DNA from 3 places in the Metabacillus elymi genome. Region 3 is predicted to be linked to each of the others. Evidence: riboswitches for the same ligand, from Rfam matches in the RefSeq annotation. Region 3 holds a riboswitch; each other region holds the start of a gene.

Region 1 (4,219 bases), 2.9 Mb from region 3:
CTGTTCTGTAAAAAGTAAAAAACAAGTTCCTATTACCCTAAAAAAGTAGGGACTCGTCTTACAAGATTTCTAAGGTGTTCAGACCATACCAGACCTACTACCCATCTTAATCACAGCTTATTAGCGTACTCACTTAGCCTTTTTGAATTTAAGAAATGAAAAATGTTAATTCCTCTTCTATAGAAAATACTTCATAAAGCGTATTGCCCCTTCAAAGTTCACAATAATAACATTACCTGACCAGTATCATACTATTCTTTCCCAATACATAATGAAGCCTATCTCACCAAACTAATCATAAATCAGCTAGAAATAACAAAAACTAACAATAAGTCCGTAAAATATAGGAGGCATAAAGCATGGGATCAAATTCAGGTAGCTCAGGTAGAGTCACTGTCATCTTTCATCATGATGAACATTCACTAAAGAAAATTCATAACCTAGCTGAATTAACAGCATTATTAGGCTCAGACCTAATCTTTATTGATGAATTTAAAGAACCAAAGAAGCTTGATAAAAAGGTTTGGAAGAGCCATGTAAACGGAATGAGTCTCGAAGTGTATCTAAAGTAAGAACAATGAAAAAGAGGCCAAGTAAGGCCTCTTCTAAGAAAAATTAATTTAATAAAAGCGTCACTGCTGCACTCAATACAATCGTAACAACAGGAAGTGCGATCACAAGAAGAGTTTTCTTTCTCTTTCTAGTTCTCTCTATCTCTTCAGGTGTAGTCCATGTCATCAAACCAATCTCCTTTTTTTTATGGAAGCTAGCTTGCATTGCTATAAGTAGAACCTCTATAGCTTTCCGTCATCACTTTCAGATTTTCATCATTACCTAAATTATGGAATACTTTATCAAGAAATTCATAAGGCAAACTCACTATTATTGGTAGTACTTTCTTTGTGGATTTAAGCCAATCAAGATAACCTGTAACTCTTCTCATCATAAACCGTCTAATGATGATAAAGCTGTGATGTTTATTACATATCATATTGGAGGACCCACAATGAAAAGAAAACTCGCCCTCATCATCACAATTTCAACAATCGGACTATACGCCTGCGGTAACGACCAGCCCACAACATCAGGATCAAACGAACAACCACCAAAAGAAGACCCAGCAACAAGCATGCAACTAGAAGGCTACGTCGTTGAAAAGACAGCAAATACAGTATTAGTCGTAAACCCCAATCCAAAGGAAGCAACTCAATCCAATGGCCCAGCCTACTTTTCAAATACACCAGACACACTTAAGATCGGAGACAAAGTCAGCATCTCCTATGACGTCATGCTAGAATCCTACCCAGGCCAAGCAGAAGCAAAAGCCGTAAACGTCCTAGAAAGCCACAAACCAAGTGGAGCAGACCTCACTGAGGAACAAGTGCTCAATAAAGCCTTAAGCAATAAAGAATTAAAAACTCCAATCTTATCAGTCTTTCATTATAATAAGGAAACAGACACATGGAAGATACAGGTGGATAGTATCATGGGAGAAAAAGAAGAGTTTATAATAGAAGATAAATACTAAATAAAAAGGCATTAGCGCTAACCATCAACTATTGCTTCCTAACCTCAGATATAAAAAAACTTACTAAATAGCCACTCCATGAAAAAATATGTCACTTCTCTAAAACCTATAGAAATAAAAACGACTAAGAAAATAACTTTCGACATATTATGTTGATACTTGCTATAACTTGTCAATTTATATTTATTTATTATATAGGAAAAGAACAGTACTATTTAACTACAACTTCTGTTATTTAAACAGAAAAGGGCAAACCTTTCAAAAGATAGGGTCGCAAAGCTACAGGTCTAAGGTGATCAACTATGATGGCTGAGCTGCTTAAAATATTTGATATTTTAGGAGATCCACATGCTAAGTTCTTTAATTATAGAAAAAGGTCTAGACAAAGAGTGGGTAGAATTAATCTTATCCGCACTAGAAATAGGAATATCTGTTGAAGAAATTAAAGCTTTCATCAATCAATCTCCCAGACCTGAATAAGGTCTTTTTTTTTTTACAATCTTATGAACACGTCATTTTCCTTAATTACCTTTATTATTTATACGGAGTGAGCCAAATCATCTATGGATATATCTAGGAACACAATCTTAAATGTAGAACATCAACTAGAAAATACTATAAGAAAGGACTTAATACAAACCATTAGAATCTATGGATTAAGTCACGCAGAAACCATAGCTATCGGTCAAAAAATGGATAAATACATATTTGAACTTCAGCTTATCAAACAATTCAAAGGTAAATGGTTTGTTACCAAAAGCCTATAACGGTGAAATCCATGATGAATTTTGTCAATTTATATTTTCCTAATTTAATTCCAATTATGGTACCATTTTCACAAATATCATTTACATAAGGAAATAATAAATTTAAAAATCAGAAAAAGGCTAACCTATTGAAAAATAGGGTCGCAAAGTTACAGACCTAAGGTTTAACACTATGGTGGCTGGACTACCGGATTTACATTCAGGGGGCTGCTGCGGTTGAAAAAAATCAAAGCAATTATTTGTTTTATTAAAAAGAACCACAAATACAGCTATTATTCAAATCAGTGTATGAGATGTGGGAAGAAGAAGAGAAGAGCTGCTTAGAGTGGTTCTTTTTCCTTATATATTTTTTTGTATGTAACTGTATTTGAACTAAGCTTATTAAATGTCTTTCTTGTAACAAGTAAATTCATCATTAACTTCCTTTGAAAATATGCACGATCGAGGGATGTAGTTTAAAATGTCATGCAAGAAATTATTGTAAAAAACATTATCAGCGTTATGTTGTGCGAGCAAGGAGAAAAGAAAGTACCATATAAAATGGTTATCTTAAGTCTCCTCTAAAATATTCTTCTACAAACTTAGACCCTTCCATTTTAATGCTAAAATTAATTTTCATGGTACGGTCCAATGATTAACAGTCTAATGTAATCATTAGTACGATTCATTGGCTCTATCTTTCAACTAATGTCTTCTGACCTCAGAAGTAAACACCTTACTATATAACCACTCCACAAATCGATAGCACATATATAGAAGTATAAACAAAATCAACCCTGCAACATCATAGCCTACATCCAACAGCCTACCACTCCGTGAAAAAAACAACTGAGCCACTTCTGTCAAAAAAGCAAAGCCTACAGAAATAAGCACAACCAATAACCAACGCTGCAACGCCCAATAAAGCAACATGGCCAAAAAGAAAAAACAAATGAAATGGCCAAGCTTTTGAATAACATATGTAATATCGTATAAACTACGAAGATCGTTAAGAAAAAAATCAGCAAGATTTGGATGACGTGTAAACTGAAAATGTAGCTCTTGCTCAGTAATGAACAAAAACAAACTCTCCGTACATATAAACATTAAAAGAATTCCTATATATAGCATAACAACAAAGATCTTCAACTAGAGTTCACCTCTTTAAGAGGATAAACACCAATGCAGTTATTTATTCCTCTAAATGAAAAAAAGCATCTATACGAGATGCCTAAGCAAACATTCTTTTAACAGGTTTTTTTCCCTTCTTAATATACATCTTCCCATCCTGCTTACACTTAAATAGTTTGATCCTAAACAAACGAAGTGGTGTATACACCTCTTTTAATTGTACTAAAGGCATCCCTATTATCCTCCTTTAACTCTATTTTGAATATGACTATACCGCAATAAGAGACAGAAATGAACCGTTTTGTTCTTATTTGAGAACGAAGTTAATTGTAGATAAATGTCGAAATGAATTTCCAATATTATTCTGTTGAGTGCATATAAATATCAAAGTATATTCATGTAGTTCGTAATACCCACGTTATTAAGGTGTAGATACGATTAACTGTAAAGAAATTCAAGCCGAAATATTATATAAAGATAAAGATAAGATTCGACAACTTTGTCGAAAAAAAGGGGGTCATAAAAGATGGCAAATTGGGTAACACCAGAAGAAATCTCAAGAAAAAAGGAATTAAGAAAAAAACTCATCACTTATTCGTTTCCAGTTCTAGCAATTGTGATCGGTGCACTTGTAACAATTGCAGCAAACGGATTATAGAGGAAGACTACCACCATCAGTGGGTGTAGTGTTCCTTCTCCCCAAGACCTATAGTGAGACTTATCAGATCTTTACTGCCAATAATGACAGGTTTAAAAAAATTTGAATCTGTTACTCTGCATTATACAAAGGATGAAAACACTTCCAACAGCACTT
Region 2 (4,219 bases), 1.4 Mb from region 3:
GACCTGATTCACTAACTTATTTAACAAATGAAATATTCTTTTTGTTTCATCAGGACTATTGGTCCAGTAAAACACTTTATCCATGAGCTGTAATAGTCCAGTTGATTTTGATAATTTGGTTCGTTCATTATTTACCGACTGGTGTAGCAGTTGAATACTTTTTAAGGTGTGAGTTTCAGAATGACATTTTCCCTCTAGTTCACTTCTAAATGGGGAGTCAAATACTTTGACTTCTTCAGGAGTGATTTTTATGATAGTTGCTTCATCAGATAGTAGCTCTCGAGGATAAGATAATTTAGCAACTGTTGATTTTCCAGCACCAGATTGACCTGAAAAGATATGTGCTCCACTGTTCTCGAGTACACATGAAGAATGCAATAAAATTCCCCAGTTGTTATGGACGAGAAAAGAACTATATAGATTCATTAAAGCGTGTTTTAAAGCTAGATCGTTATGTATGGAAATTGTAGATTTTTTGTATTCTAGGTCTACTTCTATTAAGTAATCTGCTCTTTTATAGGAAATTGCTCCGCTTGTTTTGAGAATAGAAACATGATAATCAACAAAAGAAATTCCATAACCTTCTATAATATGAATGGAGAAATCTGGTTTATCATTTATATTATCATCTATTAAAAAGAAATTTCGATTAAACATTTTCATTACTGTACTAGAATGACTTGAAATAAAAATAAGGTGTTCACCTATTTTTATCTGTTTTCTATACATGATAAATGACTCCTTATTTTATACAGAGGTCAACTGATTAATTGACCTCCCAATTTCATTATTTATTTTTGCCTTTCCCCTGTCCAGGGGCCCCAGCGCCACCTGGTGTAGGATTCGGATTGTTCGGTGGCCAATTTACACCATCATTCCCTGTTCCAGGATGGTTTAGATTTCCTCTACCCGGGTTCCAACTCTGCGCAGTCTCAAACCGAATCGCCTGATGCTCCAAAACCATCGGACGATTTTCACTAATTTTACCTGTCATTTTCTCACCTCCTCCGTTCATTTCTTTATAAAGAACAAACGGAGTAAAAAAATCACAAAATATAGTATATTCGTACTATTTTGTTCTCTATAACATTATAAAGCGTATAAGTTAATATGAAAAGGGGAAAGTTTCGACATAGAAATAGGAATTTTGACAATTGACATATTCATAAGTAGAAATAGGGTAGGGGGTGGTATTCAATAAAACGAACAATAACAAAACAAAAAGAGCATCATCGGCGATCAAAAATCACCAACCATGCCCTCATTTATCATTATCATTCTGTAGCTTCCATTTATTAAATTCCAAAAACTCGCGAAATTGATCTTTGGAGACACCTGATTTCATGGCGTCTTGAACGAGCTTTGTCCATTCGTTGTCAAGTTCCTGTGGGTTTGTTTCACTTTGTTCATCGAGAAGGGTGTTAACGGAAACGCCTAGAACGGATGAAACTTTTTCTAAAAATTGTACAGAAGGATTTGACTGGAGATTGCGTTCAATCGAACTTAGGTAGGATTTTGCAACTCCTGCTCTTTCAGCTAGTTCAGATAAAGATAAATTTTTTTGAGTTCTATATTTTTTAATTCGTGGACCAATCACGTCAAAGATCACCTTCCTTGTTAGCAATAGTATAACATATAAAGAAGGTTTTGTTTTATATGAAGAACATCTTATCAAAAAATTTACAAAGCCCTATTTTATTCATTTTACAGGGCTTCCCTTTTCAACTAAAAATTCTTTTATTTCCTCTACACTAATACCCACTTCAAGTGCCTCTAAAATCATCTCTACCCATTCGCGGTCAAGATGGCTTTCCTTTGTAATACGATCAATGATTTCAATATTCAACTTATACCCTCCTAAAATACTTGCCTGTATTTCAGGCAGTCCAGCCATCATAGTAAGAACGTTAGACCTGTGACTTTGCGTCCCTATTTTTCAATAGGTTTGCCCTTTGACTGAATAATTGTCATTATTTGATATTGGGAATTGATACAAAAGTCCTTTTTATGTATCTATCAATATATCTACTCTTATTATAAAAAGGAATTTAAAGGAAGTGTGCAGAACTATGTCGAGAGATAAAAATTTATATCAAAATGGTAAATGTAATATTAATGTAATGTTACATGGGTGTAAATGCCTATTTAACTGAGTTTAAACAAGTATTTTTAGCACATCTTTATTTAAACTTTAAGAAAACTTTAAGAAAAGTTAAAAATATAAAAATTAATTTTTGTCGAATTATCTATCTTTTTTGCAAAAATCATAAAAGGAGACAAAAAACAAGCAATTGTACCTACCAATTGCTTGTTTAACGGTAACCTATTTAAAGATTGCTTGAGGGGTTAAATAAAATATACCGCCATTTTGCACTGATACATTAATTTGTGGTTCATAAAGCTCGCGCAAAGCTTCCTTCTCTAAATGGTAGCAGTCAGGCTTTTCGTCTAAGTCTTCATAAAAGTGATCTAGAAGCTTTAGGTCTTCATTCCATCGTTGCCTTGCAGAGTCTGCCCATGAATGATCTTGTCTGCTAATGCTTTGTTCAATAAACTGTTCAATTCGTTTTAGTCCGCTTTGCGGTTTGATTAGTGGAGTCATATTAAAGCATAGATCAGGTATTTTTGGTGTGAGTTCGAGTTTTTCTAACTTTTCTTGAAAGTTTTCTACCAAGGTTCCACTTACGAGATGCAGACCGATTGAGTGTAGCTGATCTTTTTTCATATCACATTGATAAGATACCATGAAATTGGCGCAAAGCCAGGGGTGTAAAGGAATGCTCCCACCTGGAGAAGTGACTTTTTCAAATAAGCGAATGTAGCTACCTAGACGTGTAGTTGATTGAAAGATTTGATGTAGGCGTGGGGCGCCGAAATGCATGACCTCACCCTTTAGATCACCAGGAGCTTTTTGTTGATCTGTTATTAATGTTAGTTTCATTGGGTTTGGAACTCCATTTGTTTTTTCTAGATAATGCCAATAAAAAGGCCGATTCATTAACTCCTTATCCATGTTGATTGTTAATTGGACGGTCATATAGCCGGGTTCATTTTCGATGATGTCACAGGAATTTGCCTTGAAGAAGCTTTCTAAATAGCTATGAATTTTTTCCTGCTGCATGATGTTTCCACCTTTCAAACTAGCATATTAATTAAAAAATATTTTTTGTACTAAGTATTTGTGTCTAGCCACTAAAGGATTAGATATTCCTTTAGTGGCTTATACTTTTCGAAGCTGAATATTACTATTGATTTCCACTAGCAGCCTTTCTTTGCTCTTGAGAATGCTGAGCATAATCAAGGATTGAGGTTAAGTTTTCCATCTTGATTTTCATTTCGCCGTCACTTTTCGAATTGTACATAATGTCTTGGATGTGCTCTTCGAAATTTTTAATTTCTAATCTTGTTAAAATCTCATCTAGTTCACCAATGACTTTTTCAAACAAATGTATTTTTTCATATAAAAGCTTTAGGATGTGTTCTTCCATTGTGTTTCTTGTTGCCATATTGTAAATATGGACATCATGCTCTTGTCCTAGACGATGAATCCGGCCGATTCGTTGCTCAAGTCTCATTGGATTCCAAGGTAAGTCGTAATTGATGATGTTGTGACAGAATTGAAGATTGATCCCTTCACCGCCAGCTTCTGTTGCAATAAGAACTTGCACTCGATTTTTGAAGAGTTCCTTCATCCAGTCTTTTTTTCCACGTTTAAAGCCGCCACGGAAGGGAACAGAAGTAATGCCGTTTTGCTGTAAAAACCATTGTAGATAAAATTGAGTAGCTCTGTATTCCGTGAAAATGATTACTTTGTCGTTAATGTTTTTAATGAGCTCAACAACCTTTAGAGCTTTTGTATTTTGTGTGACACCATCGATCGCCATCATAATGTCTTTAATTACGTTATTAGGCAGAACGGCTTCTTCTTCCTCTGGGCGATCTAGCATTTTCTTTAATGTCATATAAACAGCTTCGCGACTGCTGCATGCTTCACGTTGAAGTGTCATGATTGAAAATGTATTTGCCGCATATTGAGAGGAAGTTTTTAATGCTGAAATCGTGTCATATAGATGTTGTTCTGTTTCTGAAAAGTCGATTGGCACGGTTTCAACATGGCGTTTTGGCCAATCGATTCCAGTGTCACCACGGCGATTTCGAATCATGACCTTATTTATTAACTCTCGTAAATGTTCATGATCCTCTAATGAACGTTCTTTTG
Region 3 (4,219 bases):
ATTTGCCCATCTGTTTTTTTAGCAATTAATTCTTCGCTGAATGAATTCCTCGAAAGATACTTAGTAACATTTCCCATAAAAATCTCTACATTGGAAACAATTTCATTAGATAAAGTATCTATAGAATAGTCTCCAAACTCATGAAATCTAACAAACTGATAAAATCCCATACGTCTATGACTACCTATCTTTATCCACTTCATTAGACCATCTGCACAAACTTTAGCATCATCTTTTTTTCTAAAAACTTGTGCATCAAAAAGTCGAGTAATAAATTCTTCATTCTCTTTCATATCCAGTTCAAGACCTGCTCTTCGTTCTGAATTTTTCTCATCTATATCTAACACATAACAAATTCTTACTCCATCTGGAACTTTAGTAGAAAAGTCAATTAGATATCCATCTTGTTTATTTACTGGTATTCTTACCCTGTATTTATTTTCTTTAGGACGTCGCTCAAATATAGCTTGAGAATTCTTTAACCTTAGAGCCACTACTCTCAATATTTCAAATTTATATTCATCGTTCAACATAAGTCCCCCATTACGAAAATTTCAAAACATTTTTAAAGAGCTCTCACTAAGAGAACTCTTTTTTTTGTTTTCTACCTACAATTAGGTGTACCAATTCTATTAGAACAAAGATCATAGTAATAAACCAAGCACCAATGAATAATATTCCAAGTAAAATATTGACCCACAGTCTCTTTGATCTTAGCTTATGAACAATTAAAGGTCTAACACCTAGCTTGGCTTTAATCATAGGTAACATATAAAATAAGACAACTACAACTAATATGAAAATTGCAAGACCACCACTTATCTCTGTTACTTCTTCCGTTCCCTCAATCTCTTCACTTGATAGCTGTTCATCATTATCAGATTTACCAGCTTTTACTTCTTCTACAGAATTCTCTTTATCTGTCTCATTGTTATCTTGACTATTATCTGTTTTTTTCGCTACAACATTCTTATCTTCTGTTACTTGATTTTCTTGTTCATTTACAGTTTCTTTTTGTTATTGTTCTTCCTTTTGTACTGGCTCAACTTCTTCTTTAGGTTTATTTTGAGAATACATCCCAACATAATTACTAGTTGCGTAGTCCATTGCTGAGATTATTCTATCCTCGTATTTATAATCACCATAGTCGTAGAAATCTTCTACTAATCCCGCTTTAGTTATTGCTTCTTGATGTAACTGATCATTTACAAATACCCAAGCAAGCAATCTATCATACTTGTCAAAAATCTCTCCACCATCTGTTTCAAGTGTTATCTTACCCTGCTTTAAAAAGTTACATGTAAAATCTGATGCTTCTATCCCAAAAGGTTCTTGTTCAATGGTGCTCTCTGGTGTATCGATATAGAGAAATCGGGTTTTATAGATTTGACCGTTCACATTAAAATTTGCTGTATCTCCATCTGTACATTTATCTAGCGTAGCTGGATATTTTTTTCCCATCGCCAATGGAGTTGCAGTTTTTGAAGTAGTAGTGGCATTGGGTTTAGGTTGGTCATCTCTTACTTCTTGTGTCGACTGTTTTGAAGTACCTTCACTAGAAATTGTATATCCTTCAAGGTCAAGTTTCGATTCATTTAAACCAGATGTACATGTTGAATTTGTGTTATTTTGTTTAATCAATTGAATAAGCTCTTGTTTATTCTTTGCTGACTCCGCTAAAGGAGTTGGGCTATGTAACAGGTACATACAGTCTGCTCTTCTAAAGTGACCACCAAGCTCATCTCTACCGCCATTATGTGCTTCAGCTGGAGTTATTAATGTAAAAAGAAATGTAAAAATAAAAAGATATAAAATATAATGCCATCTCAATGGAAAAACCTCCTATTTTATGTAAAACCCTCTACAAATATATTACCATACAGAAGAAAAAGCACTAGGACGAAAGATTTAATAGATGGTAATTCTAACAATTTTTATAGAGTAATCTTTTAGTATATAAAACTTTTATATAAACTATATTGAACAACTAGAATTTTATAGTATTATAATCATAGGTAATAAATACTAAAAAGTTGAAATATTGGCAAACCATTTGAAAAATTGGGAAGCAAAACTTAAGGGCTAATCTGTTAAGGTATACCAGCCAGTTGCATCTTTTATAGATTTCAACGCCCTTTTAGGGCGTTTTTTCTATTTTGATAATAATATTGTAAAGGGGAATATTAACATGGCTTTTTTTCGGGCGATAGGTAAGGGAATTGGTACTATAGGTGGAGGTATTATAGGTGGTGGTGTAAAAGTAGTTGGAAAAACTGTAGGCTCTAAATGGGTTGAAGAAGTTGGAGATGGTATTAAACAAGCATCAACTATTGCTCTTGATAATGCAGGGCAATTTGTAGACGGAGCAGTTAAAGGTACATACGGTTTAATAAAACAAGATGATTTAGCTAAACAAGAAGGTTTTGGTGACCTTAAGGACTCTACTGGAAGAACTCTAAAAGGACTGGGTAACACTATCGAATACACAGTAAAGAGTGCTGGGACAACTTATCAAGGATTAAAATCTGGTGACAGCGAACAAGCTTTACAAGGTGTTAAGAATATAGGAAAAGTTGCCGTTGTATCAACGTTAGCAATTGGTGTAGTTGATTTTGTAGATGGTGCAGATGTTGTTGATGCTGAAGAATTGGATACAAGAAATGATCATTTGTCGGGAGATGTACATCCAGAGACAGGAGTACCATTTGAAACAAAGACTGTTGAGTTGCCTAATGGAGAAATTAAAACTAGTGCTTTCCCAGTTTTTGAAACTGCCTATGAAATTACTTTACCCGAAAACATGTATCTACAAAGTGATTCAGTACATTTTTCATATGCAAATAATGAATTATATGAAGAAATACAAACAAATCCTAGTCTTGCTAATGAATTGGACCTAGACAAAACTGATATTGAGCAATTATCTCAAGGTAACACTCCAGAAGGCTATACATGGCATCATAATGAATCCCCTGGAATCCTACAACTTGTAAATGAAGAAACTCATCATAATACTGGACATACAGGTGGTAGAGAGCTTTGGGCAGGCGGAGTTGAATATCGTTAAAATCCAACTGTATTAAGTTTCCATTTCTTTTTTATCAAGATTGTAATAATTTTTACTAAGCACTTTCTAATATATTAGTAAGTGCTTAGTAGTTCTCCCCCTTTATCCCTTATTAACAACTATTTTTTGATGTTCGAAACAGTATATTTCACCTTTGAACCTCTTATTGTTAGACAGACAATATTCCTTAACTTTTAAAGGAACAACTGTACCACATACTTTGCATTTGTCTAAAGATGTCTTCTTTTGAACACCATTAGAAGTCTCTTTAGTAGCATTTGATTTAAGCAGTCGCACATGACGTTCTCTAACCTCAGAATCGCGTATATTAGCTCGTTCTACCTTCTGGTACATTTGTACTATATCATTTTCAGAATACACTGGTGACCCATTCTGAAGCTTCAGCACATTCAACTTCCTATTTATGAACTCAAACAATTCAATATCATAAACAATTAAGTTCTTTGATTGGATTTTCCTTAACTCTAAATCAACTTTAAATGTACACCGTTTAGTGAAGGATACCATTGATACAATGTTTGTATTTTCTATTGGGACGATAGCTTTTAATGCTGAGATATGACCATAGTTCTGATGGAACGGATTAAGCATATTAAATTTCCCATTCACAGACCATGTCTTTCTATCTTTACCTCCATATATTGTTCCTTGATAATTCTTTGTCTCAATAACAAAAACTGCATATGGCGTTAAAACAACATGGTCTATTTGACTATAGCCCGACTTTGATTTTGAATTTGGTACTAGTATATCGGAAAGATATCTACAATCTTTTGGTATTTGATCTAGTTGTATATTAATCTTATACTCTCCAATGTCTCCGATTCTTGTTGGTTTTACCTTATTTATATTTTGTACTTGATTTGATTGTGGTGTAGTTTTTTTGGTATCAAATGTCTTCTTTACTTTGTTCTTTTTAAAAAATTTGGTGAACATACTTATACTCCTAACAATATTTGACCTATTGCCTTTTATATCGGTATATTCATAATAAATTTAAGAAAGATAATCCCAACTTTTTAATGATTTGACTTTCAACACTCTTTAATCGCTCAAAAAAGGACTTGTTGTTGCAGTCCTTTTAAGCTTAAATCAACCGTTAGTTAAAAACTTTATATTCTGACTATATTT

Evidence for each region. Region 3 has a riboswitch for cyclic di-GMP ahead of HUW50_RS20440 (HNH endonuclease). Riboswitches for the same ligand answer to the same signal wherever they lie in the genome.
Region 1: linked by a shared signal. The riboswitch ahead of HUW50_RS07625 (anti-repressor SinI family protein) and the one ahead of HUW50_RS20440 (HNH endonuclease) in region 3 are both predicted to bind cyclic di-GMP.
Region 2: linked by a shared signal. The riboswitch ahead of HUW50_RS00550 (anti-repressor SinI family protein) and the one ahead of HUW50_RS20440 (HNH endonuclease) in region 3 are both predicted to bind cyclic di-GMP.

Annotation. Positions count from the first base shown of each region.
Region 1 is NZ_CP055263.1:1,583,688-1,587,906, reverse strand. Features, by position in the region: gene HUW50_RS07635 (hypothetical protein) at 360-572, shown strand; gene HUW50_RS27010 (hypothetical protein) at 616-738, opposite strand; gene HUW50_RS07630 (DUF3221 domain-containing protein) at 1,007-1,528, shown strand; cyclic di-GMP riboswitch class I at 1,767-1,850, shown strand; gene HUW50_RS07625 (anti-repressor SinI family protein) at 1,877-2,008, shown strand; gene HUW50_RS27495 (Spo0E family sporulation regulatory protein-aspartic acid phosphatase) at 2,092-2,295, shown strand; cyclic di-GMP riboswitch class I at 2,404-2,487, shown strand; gene HUW50_RS07615 (VanZ family protein) at 2,980-3,423, opposite strand; gene HUW50_RS27005 (hypothetical protein) at 3,506-3,637, opposite strand; gene HUW50_RS27000 (hypothetical protein) at 3,932-4,063, shown strand.
Region 2 is NZ_CP055263.1:112,349-116,567, reverse strand. Features, by position in the region: gene HUW50_RS00565 (hypothetical protein) at 1-729, opposite strand, end outside; gene HUW50_RS00560 (hypothetical protein) at 788-994, opposite strand; gene HUW50_RS00555 (helix-turn-helix domain-containing protein) at 1,262-1,597, opposite strand; gene HUW50_RS00550 (anti-repressor SinI family protein) at 1,700-1,846, opposite strand; cyclic di-GMP riboswitch class I at 1,878-1,960, opposite strand; gene HUW50_RS00545 (YqhG family protein) at 2,324-3,121, opposite strand; gene HUW50_RS00540 (DEAD/DEAH box helicase) at 3,246-4,219, opposite strand, start outside.
Region 3 is NZ_CP055263.1:4,443,401-4,447,619, reverse strand. Features, by position in the region: gene HUW50_RS20450 (HNH endonuclease) at 1-533, opposite strand, end outside; gene HUW50_RS20445 (thermonuclease family protein) at 1,018-1,830, opposite strand; cyclic di-GMP riboswitch class I at 2,034-2,116, shown strand; gene HUW50_RS20440 (HNH endonuclease) at 2,189-3,067, shown strand; gene HUW50_RS20435 (nuclease-related domain-containing protein) at 3,170-4,024, opposite strand.